Regions from separate parts of the Pantoea trifolii genome, predicted to be linked through region 2. Evidence: predicted binding sites of a transcription regulator. Region 2 holds the regulator's gene; each other region holds the start of a gene.
What was found. Region 2 encodes Fur, which represses iron uptake genes when iron is present. Its sites were predicted from a motif close to ATAATAATGAGAACNACTATCAA; they were not measured.
Positions count from the first base shown of each region.

Region 1 (6,017 bases), on a different contig from region 2:
ATTTCCTAAATATGCGGAGAGCGAAAATGCCAGCATCAGTTATCAAGCACGCGCCGGGCTGGACGCAGCCATTCAACGCGTTAGACGGATTTTCCCATCATTACGCCACCGTTGACGGCGTGCGTTTGCATTACGTCAGCGGCGGCAATGCCAACGGGGATTCATTACTTTTACTGGCAGGATTTCCACAAAGCTGGTTTGCCTGGCGGCAGGTGATGGCGCTGCTGAGCGATCGCTATTTCATTATCGCGCCAGATTTACCCGGCCAGGGCGACTCGGACAAACCGCTCAGCGGCTACGACACCACATCGCTGGCGCAGAAAGTGCAGGGCTTGATGCAGCAGTTAGGGCATACAAGCTATTACCTCGCTGCGCATGATGTCGGCGCGTGGGTTGCCTGGCCGTATGCCACGTTGTTTAGCGATCAGGTGAAAAAGCTGGCGCTGCTCGATGCCGGAATTCCTGGTGTCACTTTGCCAGAATCGCTGCCCGCCACGCCGGATAAAGCGTGGAAAACCTGGCATTTCGCGTTTCATCTCTTACCGGATTTGCCGGAAGCATTAATAGAAGGGCGCGAAGCAATCTACCTCGAGTGGTTCCTGAAACGCAAAGCGGCCAGCCCGATGGTGTTTGGCGATGAAGACATGGCGGAATATACCCGTTTGTTACAGCAGAAGGGCGCAATACGCGCCGGAATGGCCACTTATCGTGAAGTGACGATTTCGGCGGCGCAAAACCGAACGTTGCTTCGTGAACGCGGTAAATTAGCCTTGCCGTTACTGGCGATCAGCGCCGATCAGGGTTCGATTCCGGATATGGCGTTGCCGTTGCACGATTTCGCGGCGGATGTGACGGGAATTAAAATAGCGCACTGCGGTCACTTCATCCCGGATGAGCAACCGCAGGCGCTGGCCGATGCGCTGCACGAGTTTTTTAATTAAACGTAGGGTCGCCATTCATGGCGACCAAAACCCAGCTCAATCAAAACGACATCGTCACACCGGCATAATATGCTCGGCCCGGCTCGTTATAGGTCGACGCACCTGAATTCTCGCGGTAAATGCGTTTATCAAATAGGTTGTTGATACCGGCATTGGCGCGCAGGTTTTTGCTGATGTCGTAATTTAGGTTCAGACCAAACACCGAATACGGGCTGATTTCCTGCGTTGTCATGTTCGAGGTATCGATATTGGTCTCTGCATTTTGACGCGGTTTCTGGCGGCCATACTGCGTCCAGTTGATGTTGGCGCTGAGATCCTGCGTCGCCTGCCACTCCAGCTGCGAGTTGATGGTGAATTCCGGGATCACGGACAGCGGATTGCCGGTCTCCTTACTTTCGGAGCGGAACATGTAGGTAGCGTTGGAGCGCCATTCCAGCGTATCGGCAATTAAAGGAATGGTCAGATTACCTTCCAGGCCTTCCACAATTGCTTTTCCGCCGTTTTCCCAGCGCAATACGTTATAAACCGGGCGCGTGCTGGAATACACCGGCTCGGTGCCCGACACAATTTTGTTTTTGTAGTCATTGCGGAACCAGGTGATGCCCGCGACGTAGCCTTCGTTGCTGAATTCCAGACCAATCTCTTTGTTGACGCTGGTTTCGGCATCGAGATCGTCGTTACCCAGCAGATAACATTGGCTGAGACCAATCGGGCAGCCGTTGCCACGCGTCGAGAGCAGATAACCCGGCGTTGACTGATAGAGGTTCGGCGCTTTAAACACCCGCGCAATACCGGCTTTCAGGGTGAAGTAGTCGCCTAACCCTTGTGAAACGTTCAGGCTTGGGCTCCAGTTGGCACCAAACTGATCGTGATAATCAAAGCGCAGGCCTGGGATCACTTCGGTGGTATCGGTGGCAGCAATGTTGTCTTCGAAGAACAGAGAACTGATGGTAGCGCTGTTCTTACTGCTGCGCTGCGACGGATCGCCAGAGCTGCCTGGCAGATTGACGCCGCTCGCGTTGGACGCCAGCATTGATGCCGGATCGTTCAGCTCGTCGCGGTTCCACTCCGCGCCCAGCGTCACGGTTTGATCAACCAGCAGCTGCAACGGGAAGTTGATCTCTCCGCCCGCGCGATAGCTTTCCAAACGGCTGGTAGCGTACGTATCGCTGTTGATCATCCCTTCGGTACGACCAGCAGTGCCTTCCTGCAGACGCGTGTTATTGGTTTTCTCGTAGTTGAAGTTGAGCTTCGAGGTTCCCCAATCCCAGATTCCGTTGTGCGCAATGCCGTAGGTTTGGCGATACATGCGGTTCGTTTCATCGCCGTACAGCGATTCGACTAAACCGTCGGTGCTGGCGTTGCTGTTACTGTTTTGCGTATCACCGGCGTAAATGTTGCCCTGACGGCTGTAGCCGTAAGAGAAGTCGACAATTTGTAGCGGCGTGATTTTCCACGACAGCACGGTATTGATGTCTTTATTGCGCACGCCTTCACGGCCCGCCGCGTAAGAACCGTTTTCGGCGGTGTTGATATCGAACGCATCGGCATCGGTACGGTTAATATTGCCGTACAGACGCATGGTCAAGGCATCACCGGCCAGCGGGCCGCTGAGATTGAAGTTAGCGCGTCGCGTATCGCCTTCTTTATCGTTTTCCGGCTGGCTGGTGTAGAGCGACAGCGAGCCGTGCCAGTCATTGGTTGGACGCTTGGTAATGATATTCACCACGCCGCCTGCCGCGCCAGAACCGTAACGTGCAGCGGCTGGGCCACGAATCACTTCAATGCGCTCCACCATTTCCGCTGGCACCCAATTGGTATCGCCACGTGAATCACGCTCGCCGCGCCAGCTGTAACGCACTGAGTTACGTGAAGAAACCGGCACGCCGTCGATCATTATCAAGGTGTTTTCCGGGCCCATGCCACGGATATCAATTTGACGATTATTGCCGCGGCTGCCGCTGGCACCGTTACCGGTGAGGTTTACGCCGGGCATTTTGCGGATGATGTCGGAGAGATCGTTAACAGGGGGATTTTTCTTGATGTCTTCAGCCGTAATGGTGGACACGCCCGGTTGCTGTTTGAGCTCCTGCTCGGCGGTGACGATCATTGATTCATCGTCAGCCAGCTTTTCTGTGGTTTCAGCTGCAAAGGCTGGCGACGTTAGCATTCCCGCTAAAAAAAGCGCAATTGGACGCTTTTTGCCACGCATGGTTACATTCACTTAAGTTTTCTCCCTGTTAAGTTAACAATTGTAAGTAAATGCGCATGATAATGATAACGTTTCTCATTGTCTATTCAGCGAGACGGCAACAAGCCTGACAATACAAACCTTTACAAAGGATTTTCCGTTGCGGGGTACGCGTTGCGGGGAAGGGAACGCCTAAATTGCTTAGATGAATCCGTTATGAGTAAGAAGAAATGTATCGATGAATATTGGATAAGCAGGCTATTGATTCATTAGCAAATTCTGAATTCTGTTGAGTCTTGGATGCCAAACTGGTGCGGAAATCCCGCCTTGCAACCGTGCTTGCGGCTATTGCCATATTTCGGCAATAGATATGTTTTTTTCGCATTTGTGATTGTTATCTATCTTCCAGAGAATGTTCAGCGGGACGTTCTGAGGATGACAATTCCTTCCGCCACGCGCCTTTCGCGTGAGGTGAGTCAGGAGACAAAACCATCGCTACCTCAACGCCTTTTCCCTGTGGGGAAACTTTTTATAAATCAGGAGAAAGGTTCCAGTGAAATTCGCCAAAGGCATGACAATTCTTGCGCTCGCGCTGAGTGCACACACCGCGTTCGCCGCCGATGAATCCGTCCCAACTGACAGCTCAATCCACGTGCAGGCCGATCCCGCGCTGAAAAGTTTGCTGCCGGCGGATGTGGTGAAACGTGGCTACATTGTTGCCGGAACCAACCCCAACACGCCGCCAACCACCTTCTATAAAGAAGACAACAAAACCTTGGCCGGTCGTGAAATCGATATCATGAATGCCGTGGGCGAACGCTTGGGAATCCAGGTTCAGTGGCGCGACACCGGCGGATTCGACAACATCATTCCTGGCCTGAAAACCGGTCGTTACGATGTGGCGCTCTCCAACATCAATGCCACGCCAGCGCGTGCCAAAATCATCGACTTCGTCGGTTACTACGATGCCAGCCGCCTCGGCATTATCGCGCGTAAAGATGCCAACATCGCACCATTCAAAGAACTGGCTGACGTATGCGGTAAAGAAGTGGGTGCCGGTTCCGGTACCACGCAGGTCACGCGCCTTGAAGACGCCAGCAAAGCCTGTGAAGCGGCCGGTAAAAAGCCAATCAAAGTTTCAGTATTCCCGGATCGTCCAGCTGGTGTGCAGGCGGTGGTAAGCGGTCGCGTGCCGATGTTCCTTGGCCCGTATGAAGGCTTGCTGTGGCAGGTGAAAGTGATCAAACCGCTGACCATGAGCGGCGAAATCACCGTACACGATGCGCCAGTCTCCGTTGCGTTCCCGAAAGATTCTGCGCTGGAGCCCGCCGTACAAGCCGCGCTGAACTCGCTGATCAAAGATGGCAGCTATAACAAGATCCTCGACAACTGGGGCATCGGCTTTGGCGCTGTTAAAGAAGCCAAACGCAATCAGGAAATCTTTCAATGAGTGATTTTCACGACCACACCGGCGATTTGAAAATCGTCGGCAAACGTTACTACGGACGCTGGCTGAGTGCGCTGGTGGTGCTGTTGTGCGTGGTGGCGATGGCGAACTCGATGATTAACAATCCACGCTTCGAATGGAGCGTGATTGCGGAGAACTTTACCGGCGAATCGATCCTGCAAGGCGTATTAATGACGCTGCAGCTCACCGCAATCTCTGTGGTGCTGGGTTTTGCTTTTGGTACGGTGCTGGCCCTGATGCGCCTCTCCTCCAATCCGGTACTGGTGGGGGTGAGCTGGTTTTATACCTGGTTCTTCCGTGGTGTGCCGATGCTGGTGCAACTGTTCCTGTGGTACAACATCGCGGCGCTTTATCCCACCATCGCCTTGTCGATTCCGGGCCTCGGCGAAATCTGGAGCACGCAATCTAACGCGTTAGTCAGCCCATTCAGTGCGGCGGTGATCGCGCTGGTGATGCACCAATCCGCTTATGCCGCTGAAATTGTGCGTGCCGGTATCCAGAGCGTCGGCAACGGCCAACTGGAAGCCGCGCGTGCGCTTGGCTATCGCCCTTCACAGATTTTCCGTCACACCGTGCTACCGCAGGCGATGCGCGCCATCATGCCGCCAGCCGGCAACGAAATCATTGGTCAGCTGAAAACCACGGCGGTGGTGTCCGTGATCTCGCTGCAGGACGTACTGTTCTCGGCGCAGATTATTTACCAGCGCACCTATGAAGTGATTCCGCTGCTGCTGGTGGCAACCTTGTGGTATCTGCTGATGACCTCGGTGCTGTCAGTCGGTCAGTTCTATGTGGAACGCTATTTTGGGCGTGGCGTCACGCGCCGGGAAAAACGCAGTTTGCTGAAATCGCTGCCGGGTTTTTCAGCGGCGAAAGCAGAAAGGAGCGTCAGCAATGGGTGAGGCGATCGCATTACGTAAAGTCACCAAACGCTTCTCTGGCGTCACCATTCTGGATGAAGTGAACCTGGATATTCCTGCCGGTTCAGTCACGGTGATCCTTGGGCCATCCGGTTCCGGGAAATCCACGCTGCTGCGCTGCATTAACCATCTGGAAAAACTGGATGGCGGCACCATTCGCATCGGCGGCGAGATCATCGGCTACAAGCAGAAAGGCCAGGCGCTGCACGAGTTAAGCAGCAGTGAAGTTGCGCGTCAGCGTGCCGAAATCGGCATGGTGTTCCAGCAGTTCAACCTGTTCCCGCACCGCACCGTATTGCAGAACATTGTGGATGCGCCGATGCGCGTGAAGAAGCAGAGCCGTCAGCAGGCGACCAGCAAAGCGCTGTCGCTGCTGAAGCAAGTGGGTTTGTCAGGCCGCGAAGAAGAGTGGCCGCAGAATCTCTCCGGCGGACAGCAGCAGCGTGTGGCGATTGCCCGCGCGCTGGCGATGGATCCCGGCGTGATGCTGTTTGATG
Region 1 is NZ_JANIET010000002.1:546,375-552,391, reverse strand. It holds gene NQH49_RS21990 (alpha/beta fold hydrolase) at 27-941, shown strand; gene NQH49_RS21985 (TonB-dependent siderophore receptor) at 982-3,153, opposite strand; gene NQH49_RS21980 (ABC transporter substrate-binding protein) at 3,686-4,582, shown strand; gene NQH49_RS21975 (amino acid ABC transporter permease) at 4,579-5,502, shown strand; gene NQH49_RS21970 (amino acid ABC transporter ATP-binding protein) at 5,495-6,017, shown strand, end outside.
Region 1: NQH49_RS21985 (TonB-dependent siderophore receptor) is a predicted target of Fur. The motif match lies at 3,210-3,232, and genes of this name have one in related genera.

Region 2 (6,017 bases):
TGGCGTGCTGGCGCGTGGGGTGCGTGACGCACGTCCGACGCTGCAGGTTGATGTGCGCAACCACGGCTTGTCGGCACGCAGCGATGAGATGAATTATCACGTGATGGCGCAGGACATCGTCGAAACGCTGGATGCGCACCATATCGATCGCGCGGGTGTGATAGGACACTCGATGGGCGGCAAAATCGCCATGGCGCTCAGTGCCATCGCGCCGGAACGTATCGAAAAAATGGTGATGATCGATATCGCGCCCGTTGATTACCAAACGCGCCGCCATGACGAAATTTTTGCCGCTATTCGGGCCGTGAGCGCCGCGGGCGTCACGCGCCGCAGCGAAGCCGCTGAAGTAATGCGTCAGCATATTGATGAAGAAGGCGTGATCCAGTTCATCCTCAAATCTTTCGCAGAGGGCGAATGGCGCTTTAATGTGCCGGTGCTGTGGGATAACTACAGCACCATTTCCGGCTGGGAAGAGATTCCTGCGTGGCCGCATCCGGCACTGTTTATCCGCGGCGGCGACTCGCCTTATCTGGATAATCAGCATCGCGATGCGCTGCTGCGTCAGTTCCCGCAGGCGCATGCACATGTGATCAGCGGCGCTGGACATTGGGTGCACGCCGAGAAACCCGATGCGGTGTTACGCGCCGTTCGGCGTTTTTTTAACCTGTAAAAGCAAAAGCTTGCCGCTTGCGCTTTAGGGTTGGCGTCAGGGAAGGCGCTGGAGTATGATGTCGCGCTAAAAATTTGCCACGGATATTTTTTCACCGTGGTCGGGCCGATAATGTTTTAATCGCGCAGCGCCTTTCCGCCGTTCGCGCCCACTCAGTTTTACAAACCATGGCAAAAGAACAGACAGACCGCACGACGCTTGATCTCTTCGCAGACGAGCGGCGTCCTGGTCGCCCGAAAACCAGCCCGCTGACGCGTGATGAACAGTTACGCATCAACAAACGCAACCAGCTCAAGCGCGATAAAGTGCGTGGGCTGCGTCGTGTTGAGCTGAAGATGTCGAGCGAGGCGGTTGACGCGCTCAGCACGCTGGCCGATCAGCAAAACATCAGTCGCAGCGAATTGATTGAACAAATGCTGCTGGCACAGCTCAAACTGTCTTAACGCGCGAAGACCGCACGCTGGAACACAAAGTCACGGCTTTACAAGTTCCGCACTTTTTACCGGTCTGCTATTATTCGCATAACTGTGCAGTCAACTGACTTACTTTCACAATCAGGATTCAAGAGGTTACCTAACCCATGGCAATCGTAGGCATTTTCTTCGGCAGCGATACCGGCAACACTGAAAACATTGCAAAGATGATCCAGAAACAACTGGGTAAAGATGTCGCCGAAGTGCATGACATTGCTAAGAGCACCAAAGAAGATCTCGATGCGTTCGACATCCTGCTGCTGGGCATTCCAACCTGGTATTACGGCGAAGCGCAGTGCGACTGGGATGATTTCTTCCCGACGCTGGAAGAGATTGATTTCAATGGCAAGCTGGTAGCGCTGTTTGGTTGTGGCGATCAGGAGGATTACGCCGAATACTTCTGTGACGCGATGGGCACCATCCGTGACATCATCGAGCCTAACGGTGCGGTGATTGTGGGTCACTGGCCAACCGAAGGCTATCACTTCGAAGCCTCTAAAGGCCTCGCCGATGACAAAAACTTCCTCGGTCTGGCAATTGATGAAGATCGTCAACCAGAATTGACCAACGAACGTGTTGAGAAATGGGTGAAGCAGATCTTCGACGAGTTGCAGCTGAAAGAGATTATTGAAGCTTAATTCCCTGCTCTGCCCGATGTGCGCGCTGCCTCACATCGGGCAACGGAATTTCCTATAAAAATAATAGCTACGGTTTTTTAACTTTTCCCCGCAAATCTGTAGAATACCCGCAATGGTCATCCGCTTATTCCTCTGGCAGTAGAATGAGGCTGAGTGAAATGGAATCCAAAACCCAAGCGTCCTGAAGACATTAGTGACGTTATCCTTACAACCTTTGGTGATTAAGGACGTTGCCTTGGTTTTCATTTCACTGCTTGAGTTCTATAATGAGACGCAAATGAGAATGCGCGTTGACCTAAACATTCAAGGCCCCTGCGCCGCAAGTGACTAGCAAAGTAACAGGACAATATCCGCATGACTGACAACAACTCCGCATTGAAGAAGGCTGGCCTGAAAGTCACGCTACCCAGACTGAAAATTCTGGAAGTGCTTCAGGGACCCGGCCCCGAGTCCCATCACGTCAGTGCGGAAGATTTGTATAAGCGCCTGATCGATATGGGCGAAGAGATTGGTCTGGCAACGGTTTATCGCGTTCTTAACCAGTTTGACGACGCGGGCATCGTAACCCGTCATAACTTTGAAGGCGGTAAGTCTGTCTTCGAACTGACTCAGCAACATCATCACGATCATTTGATCTGCCTGGATTGTGGCAAAGTTATCGAATTCAGCGATGAATCAATCGAAACGCGTCAGCGTGAAATTGCTACTCGCCACGGCATCAAGCTTAGCAACCACAGCCTGTACCTGTATGGTCACTGTGCTCTGGGAGACTGCCGCGAAGACGATACGCTCCACGATAAGTAATTGAGTGTGCTATGCAGTATAAAAAAACCGGCTTAAGCCGGTTTTTTTATATCTGAAATCAGGCAACGAGCGTTTCCTGCAAGTAGCGCCAGCGCGGAATGGCGGTGCTGCAATCCAGCACCGCCAGAGAAATGCGGCTCTGATTGGTGCCATTCATCATCTGCAATTCACGATACTGAATCGTGACTTCCTCACTTTGCTGCGAAATGATGGCGTGCTCACTGGTGGCAATTCGCATCCCTTCACGCTGTCCCTGCAACTGGCGAAACAGTGTTTCCATCTCATTAAGATCAAGCTGTTTACCCTGTGGCGTGACCATTTTGAAGTCGGGATGAAAGTACGACAAGAACAGATCAATGCTGTCATCACTGCCTTCTGCCTGATTAAAAATACGTTCGATAAGCTGATGTAAAACCACCACGCTATGTTTGGCTTCCAGGGCGAGACTTGTCATTTTTTATCCTTTGATTACCCGCAGAGCAACGGCTGAGAGCGCATAGCCTACCTGAAAAAAAGTTTTTCACACTGGCAAATGGTTTAATTTTGCTAAAGTCAGAATAGTCGCAAATAAGGAATTAATGGCTAATTGCAGGGAGCAGCATAAAAGGTCGTATCTGGTTAAATCGAGACAATAAAAAAGGGCGATTGCTCGCCCTTTCATGATCATATCGTGCTTGCGACAAAAATATTAATCGCCGATTTTTGCCCAGGTATCACGTAAACCAACGGTGCGGTTAAACACCAGTTTGGATGGCTGTGAATAGACGCTATCCGCACAGAAATAGCCTTCACGTTCAAACTGGTACGGCGCCATTGGATCGGCTGCACGCAAACCTGGCTCCACGAAGCCCTGTTTGATTTCCAGTGAGTTCGGGTTGATGGTGGTGAGGAAATCCTCCGCCGCGCCCGGATTTGGCACACTGAAAAGACGATCGTACAGGCGGAATTCCGCTGGCAGCGCGTGAATCGCAGAAACCCAATGGATAACGCCTTTCACTTTGCGGCCATCGGCCGGATCTTTGCTCAGCGTATCAACGTCGCAGGTACAATAGATGCAAGTGATATTGCCCTCATCATCCTTCGCTACTCGCTCGGCACGGATCACGTATGCATTACGCAGACGCACTTCTTTGCCCAGTACCAGACGTTTGTACTGCTTGTTGGCTTCTTCACGGAAATCCGCGCGATCGATCCACACTTCACGACTGAATGGCACTTCACGCGTGCCCATCTCCGGTTTATTCGGATGATTCGGCATGCTGATGATCTCTTCGTGACCGGCAGGCAGGTTCTCGATCACCACTTTAAGCGGATCCATTACGGCCATCGCACGCGGTGCGTTTTCATTAAGATCGTCACGAATGCACGATTCCAGTGAAGCCATCTCCACGATATTGTCCTGTTTGGTCACACCAATACGGCGGCAGAATTCACGGATGGAAGCGGCGCTGTAACCACGACGACGCAGACCAGATACGGTCAGCATGCGCGGATCGTCCCAGCCTTCGACAACCTTCTCGCTCACCAGCTGAGTCAGTTTACGCTTCGACATCACCGCGTATTCCAGATTCAGGCGTGAAAATTCGTACTGCCGTGGATGAACCGGAATGGTGATGTTATCCAGCACCCAATCGTACAGACGACGGTTGTCCTGGAACTCCAGCGTACAGAGTGAGTGCGTAATGCCTTCAATCGCATCCGAAATGCAATGGGTGAAGTCGTACATCGGATAGATGCACCACTTGCTGCCAGTCTGATGGTGATCGGCAAACTTAATGCGATACAGCACTGGATCACGCATCACGATGAAACTGGACGCCATGTCGATTTTGGCACGCAGACAGGCTTTTCCCTCTTCGAAACCGCCATCGCGCATCTTCTGGAACAGCGCTAGGTTCTCTTCCACGCTGCGATCGCGATACGGACTGTTTTTGCCCGGTGCCGTCAGGGAACCGCGATATTCACGGATCTCATCTGCTGACAGTTCATCAACATAGGCCAGGCCTTTGTTGATCAGCTCAACCGCATAGTTGAACAGTTGGTCGAAGTAGTCTGAGGAGTAACGAATGTTGCCGCTCCACTCAAAGCCCAGCCATTGCACATCACGCTTAATGGATTCAACAAACTCCAGATCTTCTTTTACTGGGTTAGTGTCGTCGAAACGCAGATTGCACTGACCTTGGTAGTCTTGCGCGATACCAAAGTTCAGGCAGATAGATTTCGCATGGCCAATATGCAGATAACCATTGGGCTCAGGCGGGAAACGGGTATGCACACTGTTGTGCTTACCGCTCGCCAAATCTTCGTCGATGATCTGACGAATAAAGTTCGTTGGGCGGGCTTCAGCCTCACTCATCTCAAAATCCTCAAAAACTATAACGGGTGATTTGTACCACGAAGTAACGGAGTATGATCCACAAAGCACAGGAGGGAAACAACCGTTTGTTGGTCGTTTTAAAACAAAAAAGGCAGGAATCGCTTCCTGCCTTCTGGCTCAATCACAAGGACTTAGCCTTTAACCTCGTAAAGCGGGGTTTGGCCTGCAACCACTGAACCGGTTGCCAGTAAATTAAGACCAGCGAAATCATCGCTGTTGCTAACCACAACCGGACTGATCATCGAGCGGGCGTTGGCATTGAGGAAGTCTAAATCCATTTCCAGGATTGGCTGACCTGCAGTGACCGTTGTGCCCTCTTCAACCAGACGCGTGAAGCCTTTACCTTCCAGTGCCACCGTATCCAGCCCCATGTGCACGACGATCTCGACACCGTTTTCCGCTTCGAGGCAGAACGCATGGTTAGTATTGAAGATTTTCACTACGGTTCCGGCGGTTGGCGCAACCACAGTTTTACCGGTTGGTTTGATCGCCAGACCATCGCCGACTGCCTTACTGGCGAACGCTTCGTCAGGCACATTTTCCAGCGCAACAATGTCACCGGTTACTGGTGCCAGCAGCGTAGCAATCACAGGTTTTTCGCGGTTAAGCACCGCCTGTGATTTCACAGCCGCAGCAGGCGCAGCCGTTGACGCGGCAGCAGATGCCGCAACCGGACCTTTGCTCAGGACAGTTTTCATTGCCATCGCAATGCTTTCCGCCTGAGTACCGACGATGACCTGCACGCTTTGTTTGTTCAGACGAATCACACCGGAAGCACCGAGACGCTTAGCCACACCTTCATTAACCTGCGCAGAATCTTTAACGTTCAAACGCAGACGAGTGATACAGGCATCGATGTGGGTCAGGTTTTCTGAGCCACCCACCGCCGCAATGTAACGACGTGCCAGCGATTCAGTTTGGCTTTCACCGTTGCCGCTGTTATCGACATTGACGTCATAACCATCAGTTTCATCGCCCGCAGAGAGTTCGCGGCCCGGCGTCATCAGGTTGAATTTCTGGATGGTGAAGCGGAACACCGCGTAGTAGATAACGAA
Region 2 is NZ_JANIET010000001.1:1,249,098-1,255,114, reverse strand. It holds gene ybfF (esterase) at 1-670, shown strand, start outside; gene ybfE (LexA regulated protein) at 838-1,113, shown strand; gene fldA (flavodoxin FldA) at 1,251-1,781, shown strand; gene fur (ferric iron uptake transcriptional regulator) at 2,136-2,585, shown strand; gene NQH49_RS05745 (hypothetical protein) at 2,644-3,039, opposite strand; gene glnS (glutamine--tRNA ligase) at 3,274-4,941, opposite strand; gene nagE (N-acetylglucosamine-specific PTS transporter subunit IIBC) at 5,094-6,017, opposite strand, start outside.

Region 3 (6,017 bases), 470 kb from region 2:
AATGCGCAAAACGGTATCCACGCGCAGCACGATGACGCGTTGAGCGCAATAGAGATTAATCAGTGGGGAATTGCCGAGAGATTGCGTGCCGCAGCGTATTTGCACGGCACGCCAATGATCTGCGCGACGCCAGGCGTGAAGCTCGGCAGCAGCGCAGCCAGCTGGTGACGATTAGGCCTCGTCGCCCTGCTCTTCGTTAAGCTCGTCATACATCGCCTGAATCGCCTCACGGCTCAGCGCTGCCAGAGTGCGATAAAACGCCGTGGTCGCGTGTGCTTCCACTTTGCCAAGGAACGCGCCGCACCACGGCAGCAGGTACTCATCAAACAGCGCCAGCTGCGCGGCGGATTCATCTTCCGCTGACTGATCTTCCAGCCACGATGCTGCCAGCAGCAGCACGCCAAAGTGATCGGCGGGCGCTTCGCTCAGCGGCATGCCGCGCGCGCTGAGAAACGCACGCACGTCTGCTTCAGCAACCCCGTTCGGCCATTGGGATGCGTACGGCGGCACGCTGCAGTCGCTGCCAACAAACAGCGCGTTGTAGTCGGCGGCCAGCGCCTGCGGATCGCTATTCTGCTGCAGGCGCGTCAACAGTTCATCCTGCTCCAGCGGCCACTGCTGTTGCAGTTTGCCTTCACGCAGCAGAGTGAACAGTGGCACCAGCAGTGGATCCTGCGGCTGGCGATTAAACAGCGAGCCGATGACGCGGCAGAGAATGGAAAACTCATTCATGCAACAGAATTCCTTGAGGCAAAAAAGTTAAAAATCAGCAAATTCGGCAATCGTTTTACCGGTGCGCTGTTCGAGGAAATCGAGCAGGCGACGCGGCGTGACATTTAACACGCGATCTTCAGGAAAATCCACTTCGCTGGTGATGCGCAGGCAGTGTTCGAAATTTCCCAGCGTAAACGCCGTATGCGAATCGGAGCCAAATGCCAGTTTCCCCCCCGCATCGCGCACCGCTTCGGCAATGGCGCGACAGTTCGGTTCGCTGCCGAGGCGCGAATGGGTAAAGGAGGAGTTGTTGATCTCCAGCGCCACATCATAATGCGCGGCGGCTTCGGCTATTGCGCGGATATCCACCGGGAATTTCGGGTTGCCCGGATGCGAAATGATATGCACCAAACCGCCCGCCATCGCCGCAATCATCGCTTCGGTGTGATGCTTTTTATCACGCGGTGCATAAACTGGCTCGTGGAAGCCCGCGACGATTAGATCCAGCGCATCGAGCATCGGGCCGCTGCAATCGATCTCGCCCTGCTGATTTTTGATGTTGGCTTCAATACCGCGCAGCACGCCAACGCCATCAATCACGCGCGGCCAGATGCGCATGTTGACGAAGTGCCAGTAGTGCGGCGCATCGGCCATATCCGGGCCGTGATCGGTAATCGCGAACAGCTTCAGGCCGTTCTGTTTCGCCTGCGCCACATAATCATGCAGCGTGCTGTAAGCATGCGTGCTGGCAACGGTGTGCATATGTAAATCAACGGGATACATCTTCATCTCCTGACCCAATGTGAATTAATAACCGCGCTGGCGATCGACCAAACCACCCGGCTGTTGACCTTGCTCCAGAGCAAGTATGGCATCCGCAATGTAATCCATCGCCTCGGCTGGCAAGGTAATCGCTGCAGTATGTGGCGTGATTGTGACATGCGGATGAGACCACAACGGATGATCGTGCGGCAGCGGCTCGGTCTGGAACACATCCAGCGCGGCCGCGGCCAGTTGGCCGCTGTTCAGCGCCGCCAGCAGATCGGCTTCCACCACATGCGCACCGCGCGCCAGGTTGAGGAAGCAGGCGCCGTGCGGTAATGCGCTCAGTAGCGGGCTATCGATGAGGTTGGTGGTTTCCGTCGTGGTAGGCAGCAGATCGATCAGCACCTGCGTGCCCTCGAGGAAGGCAGTGAGCTGATCGCGGCCATGGAAGCTTTGTACGCCGTCGATGTTCTTCGGCGAACGGCTCCAGCTGCGCAACGGGAAGCCCCATTGACGCAAACTCTCCAGCACGCTACGACCTAACACGCCTGCGCCGAGCACGCCAATGGTGAAGTTGTGGCGGTCCAAGCCATCGAGCTCTTGCCAGCTAGCCTGCTGCTGAAGTTGACGATATTCGGCGAAACGGCGGAACCAGCCCAGCACGCACCAGTTAGCGTATTCCTGCATCTGGCGCGCCATGCCGGTATCTTCCAGACGGAATAACGGCACGTTGTCAGCCAGCATTTGTGGGTTGTCACGCAGCTGCTTGAGGATTTCGTCCACGCCCGCGCCCATGGCAAACACGCCTTTCAGCTGACGGCCCGCCAGCATCTCAACCGGCGGCGAACGCACCACCGCGTAATCGGCCGGTGCATTGTCGCCCGGCTGCCAGTAACGCACGCGTGCCTGAGGTAAACGCTGACGCAAACCGTCCAGCCAGCCCTGCGGTGCCAGCGACGGGTGATACCAGATAATCTCCATTCGACTCTCCTTTTTTTTGCTTCAGCCTCAGGCAAATAGCTGTGCAGGGCAAGCAAAAACCTTAGCCTTGATGCAATTTCTCGCGTGATTAATTCCGGGCGCTTCACATTTCCACCGCTGTACGAGGCTAAGCGGTGCGATTACGACTAAAGTTGTTCGGGTGGTCAATGCGTTAGCACACCACTTTTTCGGACAAGGAGAAAAACCGATGATAAAAAATGCCGTATTCACGCCCGCGCGTCTGACCTTTTTACTCAGCGCCGCGTTGCTGGCCGCTGCCAGCGCCGCGCACGCCGATGACCAAAGCCGCATGCTCAGCAACCAGCCGCAGCCGCCAGATGTGCGTCTGGGACCGCTTTTCAATGCGGTGCAGCAGGCGAAATTTTATCCGGACCAGAAAACCTTCGCCGACGCGGTGCCGAAATCCAATCCCTCTTCGATTCTGGCCGACTGGCAGATGCAGAAAAACCAGCGCAACTTCGATCTCAAGCATTTTGTCGACAGCAATTTTACGCTGCCAAAAGAGGGAGACAAATATGTGCCGCCCGCCGGGCAAAGCCTGCGCGAGCACATCAACGGTTTGTGGCCGGTGCTGACACGTACCGCGCAAAGTGCCAGCCAGTATGATTCGCTGCTGCCGCTGCCAAAACCTTATGTGGTGCCGGGCGGCCGGTTCCGCGAAGTCTATTACTGGGACAGCTACTTCACCATGCTCGGCCTGGCGGAGAGCGGTCACTGGGATCGCGTGGAGGATATGGTGGATAACTTCGCCACCGAACTCGATAAATATGGCCATATCCCCAACGGTAACCGCAGCTACTATCTCAGCCGCTCGCAGCCGCCGTTCTTTAGCCTGATGGTTGACCTGCTGGCAACGCACAAAGGCGACGATGTCTATCGCCAATACCTGCCGCAGCTGCAGAAAGAGTACGATTACTGGATGGCGGACAGCGACAAAGTGGCGGCCGGCCAGGCCAGCAAACGCGTGATTAAACTCAGCGACGGTACGCTGCTTAACCGTTACTGGGACGATCGTGATGCGCCGCGTACCGAATCCTGGCTTGATGACGTTAACACCGCGAATAAAGCGCCGGAGCGTAATAAGCAGCAGGTTTATCGCGATTTGCGTGCAGGCGCGGCATCAGGCTGGGATTTCAGTTCGCGCTGGTTCACTGATGCGCACAATCTGGCGTCGATTCGTACCACGCAACTGGCGCCGGTCGATCTCAACAGCCTGATTTTCCACCTCGAACAGACATTGTCTAAAGCGTCCAAACTGGATAAGCAGGATGACAAAGCCAAACAGTTCGCGGCGGATGCCGAAAAACGTCAGGCGGCGATCAATCGCTATCTTTGGGATGACAAAAAAGGCTGGTACGCCGATTACGATTTCCAGAAGAAGCAGGTTCATTCGCAGCTGACCGCCGCCACGCTGTTCCCGCTCTATATGCAGGTGGCTAGCGATAAGCAAGCTGAGCGCACCGCTTCCGCTGTTGAAAAACAGCTACTGAAACCGGGCGGTCTGGTGACCACCACGGTGAATAACGGCCAGCAATGGGATGCGCCAAACGGCTGGGCGCCGCTGCAATGGGTGGCGGTGGAAGGTCTTGAGCATTACAAACAGCCGAAACTGGCGCAGCAGATTGGTCAGCGCTTCCTGCAGAACGTGCAGGCCACCTACGACAAGGAGCATAAGCTGGTCGAGAAATATGTGGTTGAAGGCGCGCAGTTGGGTGGCGGTGGCGGTGGCGAATATCCGCTGCAGGATGGCTTCGGCTGGACCAACGGCGTGACGCTGAAGCTGCTGGATAAGTACTGTCCGAAAGACAAAACCTGTAATAACGCCGGCGATATCCCGAATATGCCGGTTTTGAGTAGCGCGAAGTAACGTTTTTCCTGGTCAATACGTAGCCGTCGCAGGGTCGCCATTTATGGCGACCATTAACCGATGCGCGCATTAATGCGCACCCTACAGCCTCATATCGAATTTCGTCCTGCCTGTGCATTTTCCTCACACCCCATTTACAACAACCTCACATCTTGAAACATCCGCCACAAAAGATAATAATTCTCAATCTAATATCGATAGCTATTCCCATTAAAATATCAGGAACCTCTCATGACCTCGCTGTTTACCCTTAACCGTGGCCGCGTTTTGTGCACGCTTGCGCTGGCTTTACCCGCTGCAAGCTTCGCCGAAGAGTCGCTCGTCGTCACGGCGCAACCGCAAGAGAGCGCCACCTCGCCGACGCAGGGCTATCTCGCCACGCGCAGCAGCGGCGCCAGCAAAAGCGATCAACCGCTGATTACCACGCCGCAGTCAATCTCGGTAGTGACACGTCAGCAGATGGAAGATCAGGGCGCGCAGGATCTCAACCAGGCGCTGGGTTACACGCCAGGGGTGTTCACCAACTTCGGCGGGGCCGCCACGCGTTACGACACCATCGCGCTGCGTGGTTTCCACGGCGGCGATGTCGACAACACCTTCCTCGATGGCCTGCGCGTGATGAGTGACGGCGGCAGCTTCAACATCCTGCAGGTGGACAACTGGTTCCTTGATCGCATTGATGTGATCAAAGGTCCCTCCTCCGCGCTTTACGGCCAAACGGTGCCGGGCGGATTAGTGAACATGGTGAGCAAGCGTCCGCAGTTTGCCGAAGAGGGCCACTTCCGCCTGTCGAGCGGCACCAACGCCACCAACAGCGCTGCCTTTGATTACTCCAACGCCATCAACGATCAGTGGGCATTTCGCTTAACCGGCATCACGCGCAACAGTGATACGCAGTACGATCACACCCGCGAAGAGAAATATGCGATTTCGCCACAGCTGATGTGGCAGCCAAGTGAAGATACCAACTTAGTGCTGCGCGCCTACCTGCAGAAAGATCCCTCAGGCGGCTATCACGGTTCGGTACCGGCGGAAGGCACGCTTTACAGCCATAACGGCCGCAAGTTGAGCGACAGTTTCTACGAAGGCGACAGTTCGCTCGATCAGTTCAAACGTCGCGAGCAGATTTACAGCTATGACTTCTCACATCGCTTCAACGAAGTCTGGTCGGTGTACTCCACCGGCAGTTACAGCCACTCGAATACCGATCTCGATCAGGTTTATCAGATTGGCTGGAACGCAACGAATCCTGACCTGCTGAACCGCTACTACTCCGGCGAGCGTTCATCACTGAGCGCATGGGCGAATGACAACCGCTTGCAGGCCGATTTTGCTACCGGCGCGGTGCAGCATCGCGTGACGCTGGGCGCGGAATACCATCGCTATAAAAATGACATCACCAAAGCCAGCGGTGCCGCCAGCGCGCTGAATGCGTGGAGCGGCGAAGAAGTGGGCATCATGCCGGACTTCGACTGGACATCGCAGACGCGCCGCTACTATCAAACCGGTTTATATCTGCAGGATGAGTTGCAGCTTGATCGCTGGCATCTGGATTTGTCGGGACGTTATGACCGCATTGTGTCGGAAAACGGCACCAGCCGTCGTCAGGACGATCACATCAGCGGCCGCGCCGCGCTGCTGTATGCCTTCGAGAACGGCATCTCGCCTT
Region 3 is NZ_JANIET010000001.1:1,716,677-1,722,693, reverse strand. It holds gene NQH49_RS08015 (CoA transferase) at 1-168, shown strand, start outside; gene NQH49_RS08010 (TorD/DmsD family molecular chaperone) at 172-732, opposite strand; gene NQH49_RS08005 (phosphatase) at 760-1,497, opposite strand; gene ghrA (glyoxylate/hydroxypyruvate reductase GhrA) at 1,522-2,460, opposite strand; gene treA (alpha,alpha-trehalase TreA) at 2,669-4,348, shown strand; gene NQH49_RS07990 (TonB-dependent siderophore receptor) at 4,580-6,017, shown strand, end outside.
Region 3: NQH49_RS07990 (TonB-dependent siderophore receptor) is a predicted target of Fur. The motif match lies at 4,543-4,565, and genes of this name have one in related genera.

Region 4 (6,017 bases), 690 kb from region 2:
AAGGTCGACCGATCGTTTCCAGATTGCCATCACTTAGGATCCCAGCGTTGCGCCACCGTCGACCACAATATCCTGCAGTACCACGTGGCTGGCAAGATCCGAGGCGAGGAACATCACGTTAGCAACGATCTCCTGCGGTTTAGCGATCTTACGCAGCGGGATCCCCAGCTTGTACTGATCCGGAAAACCGTTAATCATCTCCTGCTCGGCTTCTGGCGTATGCCACAGGCTGCGTTGCATATCGGTATCGGTGGAACCTGGCGAGACGATATTGCAGCGCACGCCGAACGGCGCCATTTCCAAACCCACGGTCAGACACAAGCTGCGCAGTGCGGCCTTGGACGCGCCATAAGCGGACATCCCAAGACGTGGCGCATGTGCCGCATTTGACGCGATGGTGACAATCGCGCCCGCACGCTGCTGGCGAAACACCGGCAAGGTTTGCTGGAACATGTTGAACGCGCCGCCGGCATTCACCGCCAGACACGCTTGCCAATCTTCAAACGCCAGTTCATCGGTGCTGCCAATACGCAGGATGCCGGCACCGTTCACCAGCACATCCAGACGTGGCTGGTCCGCCAGCAAACGCTGACAAACCGCTTTCACCTCGGCGGCGTTCGCGACATCCAATACCTGCGTGGTGAACGGATAGTCGGCTTGATCGAAACGCAGATCGAAGCCGATAACCTGCGCACCTGCCTGATGGAAGCTCAGCGCGGTGTGATAACCAATCCCTTTGCCCGCGCCGGTCACCCAGACAATCTTTCCGCTAAAGTCGAACGTCGCACTCATTTAGTCGGCACCCTTGATAACAGCGCCCACCAGCCATCGACGGTCGGATTTTTTGCCAGACTGACGAAGTCGATATCGCTGTGCACCTGACGCCAGCGCGCCGCTAGCGCCATTACGCGTACCGAATCCAGACCGTAATCGATTAGGTTCTCGTCATCTTCCGGCACATCGTCATCTTCCAGCAGCGGCAGAATCAGCGCACGCAGATCGTCTTTGCTCAACGGCAGCGGCATCAGATCGGCGGTCATCACCACTTTACCGCTGCGACCCGCAGTGTAAGTCAGCGCCATCATGTGCTCTTCACGCGTGAAGTCGGCCAGCGCATCCGCCACCATGAACGGCTGGATGTTACGCATAAAGGCGTCAGTCGCGGTGGTCAGGCAGCCGATATGTGCGTACACGCCGGTGATGATCAGCTGATCGCGGCCCATCTCCTGCAGGATCGATTGCAGCGGTGAGCGCACGAAGGCGCTGTAACGCCATTTGGTCAGAACCTGGTCGTCCTGATCCGGTGCCAGCGCATCAACGATCTTCTGCTGATCCGGATGTTTGTTCAGGCCCGGTCCCCACATGTCATTAAGCAACGCGCGATCGGCATCGCTCTGCTCGTTCGGCTGGGCGGTGTAGAACACCGGAATGCCCTGCGCTTTGCAGTAAGCACGCAGGCGAGCGATGTTTTCCACCACCTGATTAACCAGCGGGCTGTTTTCGCCCCAGAAATTGAGGAAATAAGCCTGCATATCATGAATCAGCAGCGCGGCGCGCTGAGGTTCCAACACCCACTTCACTTTATTGGTTGGCAGTTCAGTCGCTGCAGGCAGCGCGTAAGCGTTCAGTTTTGGAATAGCCATTACAATCTCCGGAACAGGTCAGGCTTGCGCTTGTTGATCGGCAAGCTGTTGGCGTAAACGTTTTTTATCCACCTTGCCGACAGGCGTCAGCGGCAGGGCATCTACGCAGGTAATACGGTCAGGTAATTTGAACTCGGCCACGCCCAGTTCGCGCAGGTGACGACGCAGCGCCACTGCTTTAATCGGTTGGCTGGCGACAATAAAGGCGCAGCTCTTTTCACCCATCAGTTCGTCGTTCATTGACACCAGCGCGGCGTGGATCACATCCGGATGGCGCTGCAGCAGGTTTTCGATCTCTTCTGCGGCGATCTTCTCGCCACCGCGATTGATCTGATCCTTTTCGCGCCCTTGCACGGTGATGTAGCCCTGAGCGTCGATCTCAATCAGATCGCCCGAACAGTAATACCCGTTGGCGTCGAAGCTGGCGGCGTTATGTTCCGGGCTCTTGTAGTAGCCTCGGAAGGTGTAAGGGCCGCGCGTCATCAGGCGGCCGATGGTGCCGGTTGGCAACGCGTTGCCATGTTCATCGGCGACCCACACTTCATCATCTTCAGAGATCGGGCGGCCTTGCGTGGTGAGAATGATGTTCTCATCGTCGCCAAAGCGGGTGTAGTTCACCAGACCTTCAGCCATGCCGAACACCTGCTGCAGCTGACAGCCAATTTCACGCTGAATACGTGCCGCCAGGGTTTCGCCCAGTTTGGCACCGCCCACCTGAATACGCTGCAGCGAGGCCAGCTGTGTATTGCTGCCCCATTCCTGAATCGCCTGTAACCACAAGCTCACCGCCGGCGGCACCAAACCGGTATCGGTGACCTGATGCTTCTCGATCAGCGGGAAGCAGAGCGTGGCGCTGGGATCGGCGGCCAGAATTACCTGACCACCGGCATAAAATACGCCGAGCGAGCCCGGTGAGCTCATCGCGAAGTTATGCGGTGCGGGCAGGGCGATGAGATAGCGCGTATCGGCGGTCACCTGACAGATCTCATCACTGGCGCGAATGCTGTAGTAATAGTCGTTGTGGGTGCGCGGAATCAGCTTCGGCGTGCCGGTACTGCCGCCAGAGAGCTGGAAAAATGCCACTTCATCGGCGGCGGTTGGCGTGGCGACGAAATCTCCCGCAGCTTCCGCCATCAAGGATTCCAGCGTGTTTTCCGGCTGGTTGTCATTGCGCAGAATCACCTGCTGCAGAGAAGGCTGCGCATCGCATAGCGTGCTGATAAAGCTATCGTCAGCAAACAGCGCGTGAGTGCGATCGGCAATCAGCAGCTTAGGTTCGATCTGCGCCGCATAGGCGCTCAGCTCGGTACGCTGATGGCTGAACAGCGCAAATACCGACGCCACGCCGAGCTTAAACAGCGCAAATACCGTGACATAAAAATCAGCCACGTTGCCAAGCTGCACCAGCGCCGTATCGCCGTTTTGGAGGCCACGACGCTGCAGCGCGGCGGCCAGATTGCTGCTCAGCACATCCATTTCGCGATAGCTGATCTGACGATCGCCATCAATCACCGCGATGGCATCATTGTGCTGATGACGCACCAGAATGTCGGTCATCGGCACATCCAGCCAGTAACCTTTTTCACGGTAGCGCGCAGCCAGATCGTCCGGCCAGCGAGTATAGGGAATGCTCATGCTCTTTCCTTTATTGCAGTCCAAAGGCGCGCAACATGGTGTCCAGCTTCACGCCGGTTTCACGCCACTCTGATTCGGGTTGGGAGTCGGCGACAATGCCCGCGCCAGCAAACAGGCGTACGCGCGTACCCTGCACGGTGCCGCAGCGGATGGTGACCACCCATTCGCCATTGCCTTCGCTATCGCACCAGCCGACGATGCCGCCAAACAGTTGACGATCAAAAGGTTCCAGCTGCTGAATGAGCTGCTGCGCGCGCTGATGCGGGAAGCCGCTCAGTGCTGGCGTTGGATGCAGCAGGCAGGCCAGCGACAGCGCATTTTCGCGCTCATCCTGCACTTCACCGTCAATTTGCGTGGCGAGATGCCACAGCGTGGCGGTGGTGATCAGCGATGGAATAGTTGGCACCGACAGCAAACGGCTGCGCGGCTGCAGGGTGTCGCGCATCGCATCGGTCACCAGTTTGTGCTCGTGACGATCTTTACCGGAGTCCATCAGCGTATCGCCTGCTGCACGATCCTGTTGAGCATCGTCGTGATTACGCCGCGCCGAGCCCGCCAGCGGGCAAGAGCTAAAATCGCGCCCCTGTTTGCGCAGCATCAGCTCCGGACTGGCGCCAATCAGCGCACCGCCTTGCGGCAGCGGCAGATGGAAATGGTAGCTGTTGGGGTTCTGCGCAATCACGCGCTGCATCAGTGCGGCGGTATCAACCGGCTGTTCGGTGACGATATCCATCAGACGCGACAGCACCACTTTATCCAGATCGCCGCGCTGCGTGGCCGCCACCGAATCGGCCACCATGGTGGTAAATACGTCGTGGTCCGGTATCGCTGCGCGACGACGCACCTGCGGCAGATCGCTGACGTTTTGCGGCAGCGCGCTTTGCAGGTCGGCGCGGTTAAACGTCTGATAGGTTTCAGGAATAAACAGCGCAGCCGGTTGGCTGACGTCAAACGGGATCGCGCCGACCAGAATCGGATTGTCGATGCCCTGTTTTTTTGCCGCGGCAAAATGCTGACGCAGCTGTTGTTGGAAATCACCGTCCAGCGACGCGGCGTCTGCTACCGGCGCGGTAATGGTGGTATAGCATCCTTGCGTTGCCAAACTACGCCACGGCGAGGTAAAGAGGAAACCACGGCTTAGCGCGGAATAATCCTTCAGCCAGGCATTTTCAAACGTGGAAGATTCCACCATAATTTTCACCTATAAATGATAAGATTATTAAGAATGATTATCATTTTTATTATGGGCCTGTAACCTACGTCGATTGGGCAAAGGTGTCAATCCATTCGCGGGATTTCAGCTGCGTTTAAACGTAATCAGGCGCTGACGCTAAGCAGGGCAATATGCTAAAAAGTGGACCAAAACTTATGAATAAATGCGGTTTTTGGGGCATTGCAGCCCTTATATGTGTTTTCCAGATTTTCACCAGCATCGCCCACGCTGAACAAGGTTGGCCGCGCACCGTGCAGGGCGCCAACGGGTCAATCACTCTTGATCACGCGCCGCAGCGCATTGTCTCGACCAGCGTCACGCTGACCGGCTCGCTGCTGGCCATTGATGCACCGGTCATCGCGTCCGGCGCAACCGCACCAAACAGTCGTCTTGCCGACGATCAGGGTTTCTTCCGTCAGTGGAGCGATGTTGCTAAAAAGCAGCATCTGCAACGTCTGTACATCGGTGAACCCAATGCCGAAGCGGTTGCTGCGCAAGCGCCGGATCTGATCATCGTCAGCGCTACCGGCAACGATTCTGCTATTAAACTCGCCGAACAGTTCTCGGCTATTGCACCGACGCTGGTGGTCAATTACGACGACAAAAGCTGGCAGGATGTTGTGACGCTGTTAGGCCAGGCTTCAGGTCACGAAGCGCAGGCGGCGCAGCGCATTAAAGCTTTCGACGATCGCGAAGCGGCACTGAAAAAAGCCATCACGCTGCCACCGCAACCGGTTTCCGCCATGGTGTGGAACGGTGGCGGGCGCGCGGTCAATCTGTGGACCACAGCCTCGGCGCAGGGCAAGCTGCTGGAACAACTTGGCTTCACCCTGGCAACGCCACCGGCGACGGTTGAGCAGGGCCACAGCATGGGGCAGCGCAAAGACATCATTCAACTGTCGGGTGAAAACGTTGCCAGCGGGCTGAACGGTAAAACCTTCCTGCTGTTTGCCGCTGACGATAAAACCACGCAATCGGTGTTAGGCAATCCGTTCCTTGCGCAAAACGCTGCCGTGCAGAACAAACAGGTGTACGAGCTGGGCGTCGATTCTTTCCGTCTCGATTACTACAGCGCCAGCAATCTGCTAGCGCGTCTGGAAAAGCTGTTCGTTAAATCATGATGCCTGTTCCGCCAGCTCCGGTGCTGGCGGATGGTAACGACGTAAACGGCCCATCACCAACCACATCGCTATGCCCAGTAGCGCCGCCGCAAAGCCAAACACGGCGGCGGCCTGCGGTGGCAGCAGCCATGAACCCATTGCGCCAATCACCGCCGCACCAATCGCATCGCCGGTCACGTTCTGCGCGGTCCACAAGCCGTTGATACGGCCTAACAGATGATCCGGCGTTAATGCCTGAATCATCGCGTACTGCACCAGACTGTTGATGGCGCTGAAGTAGCCGAAGGCGACTAAACAGGCGAGTGCCAGCGGCAGATTCGGCATCAGGCTAAACAAACCCAGCGCGATAAACGCCGCAATCGCGCTGCCGAGCACCAGCTGTCCGGGACGCGCGGCGTGTTTCAG
Region 4 is NZ_JANIET010000001.1:560,509-566,525, forward strand. It holds gene NQH49_RS02485 (hotdog fold thioesterase) at 1-30, opposite strand, end outside; gene dhbA (2,3-dihydro-2,3-dihydroxybenzoate dehydrogenase) at 34-792, opposite strand; gene NQH49_RS02495 (isochorismatase family protein) at 789-1,643, opposite strand; gene NQH49_RS02500 ((2,3-dihydroxybenzoyl)adenylate synthase) at 1,662-3,278, opposite strand; gene NQH49_RS02505 (isochorismate synthase) at 3,289-4,470, opposite strand; gene fepB (Fe2+-enterobactin ABC transporter substrate-binding protein) at 4,647-5,612, shown strand; gene entS (enterobactin transporter EntS) at 5,607-6,017, opposite strand, start outside.
Region 4: NQH49_RS02505 (isochorismate synthase) is a predicted target of Fur. The motif match lies at 4,498-4,520, and genes of this name have one in related genera.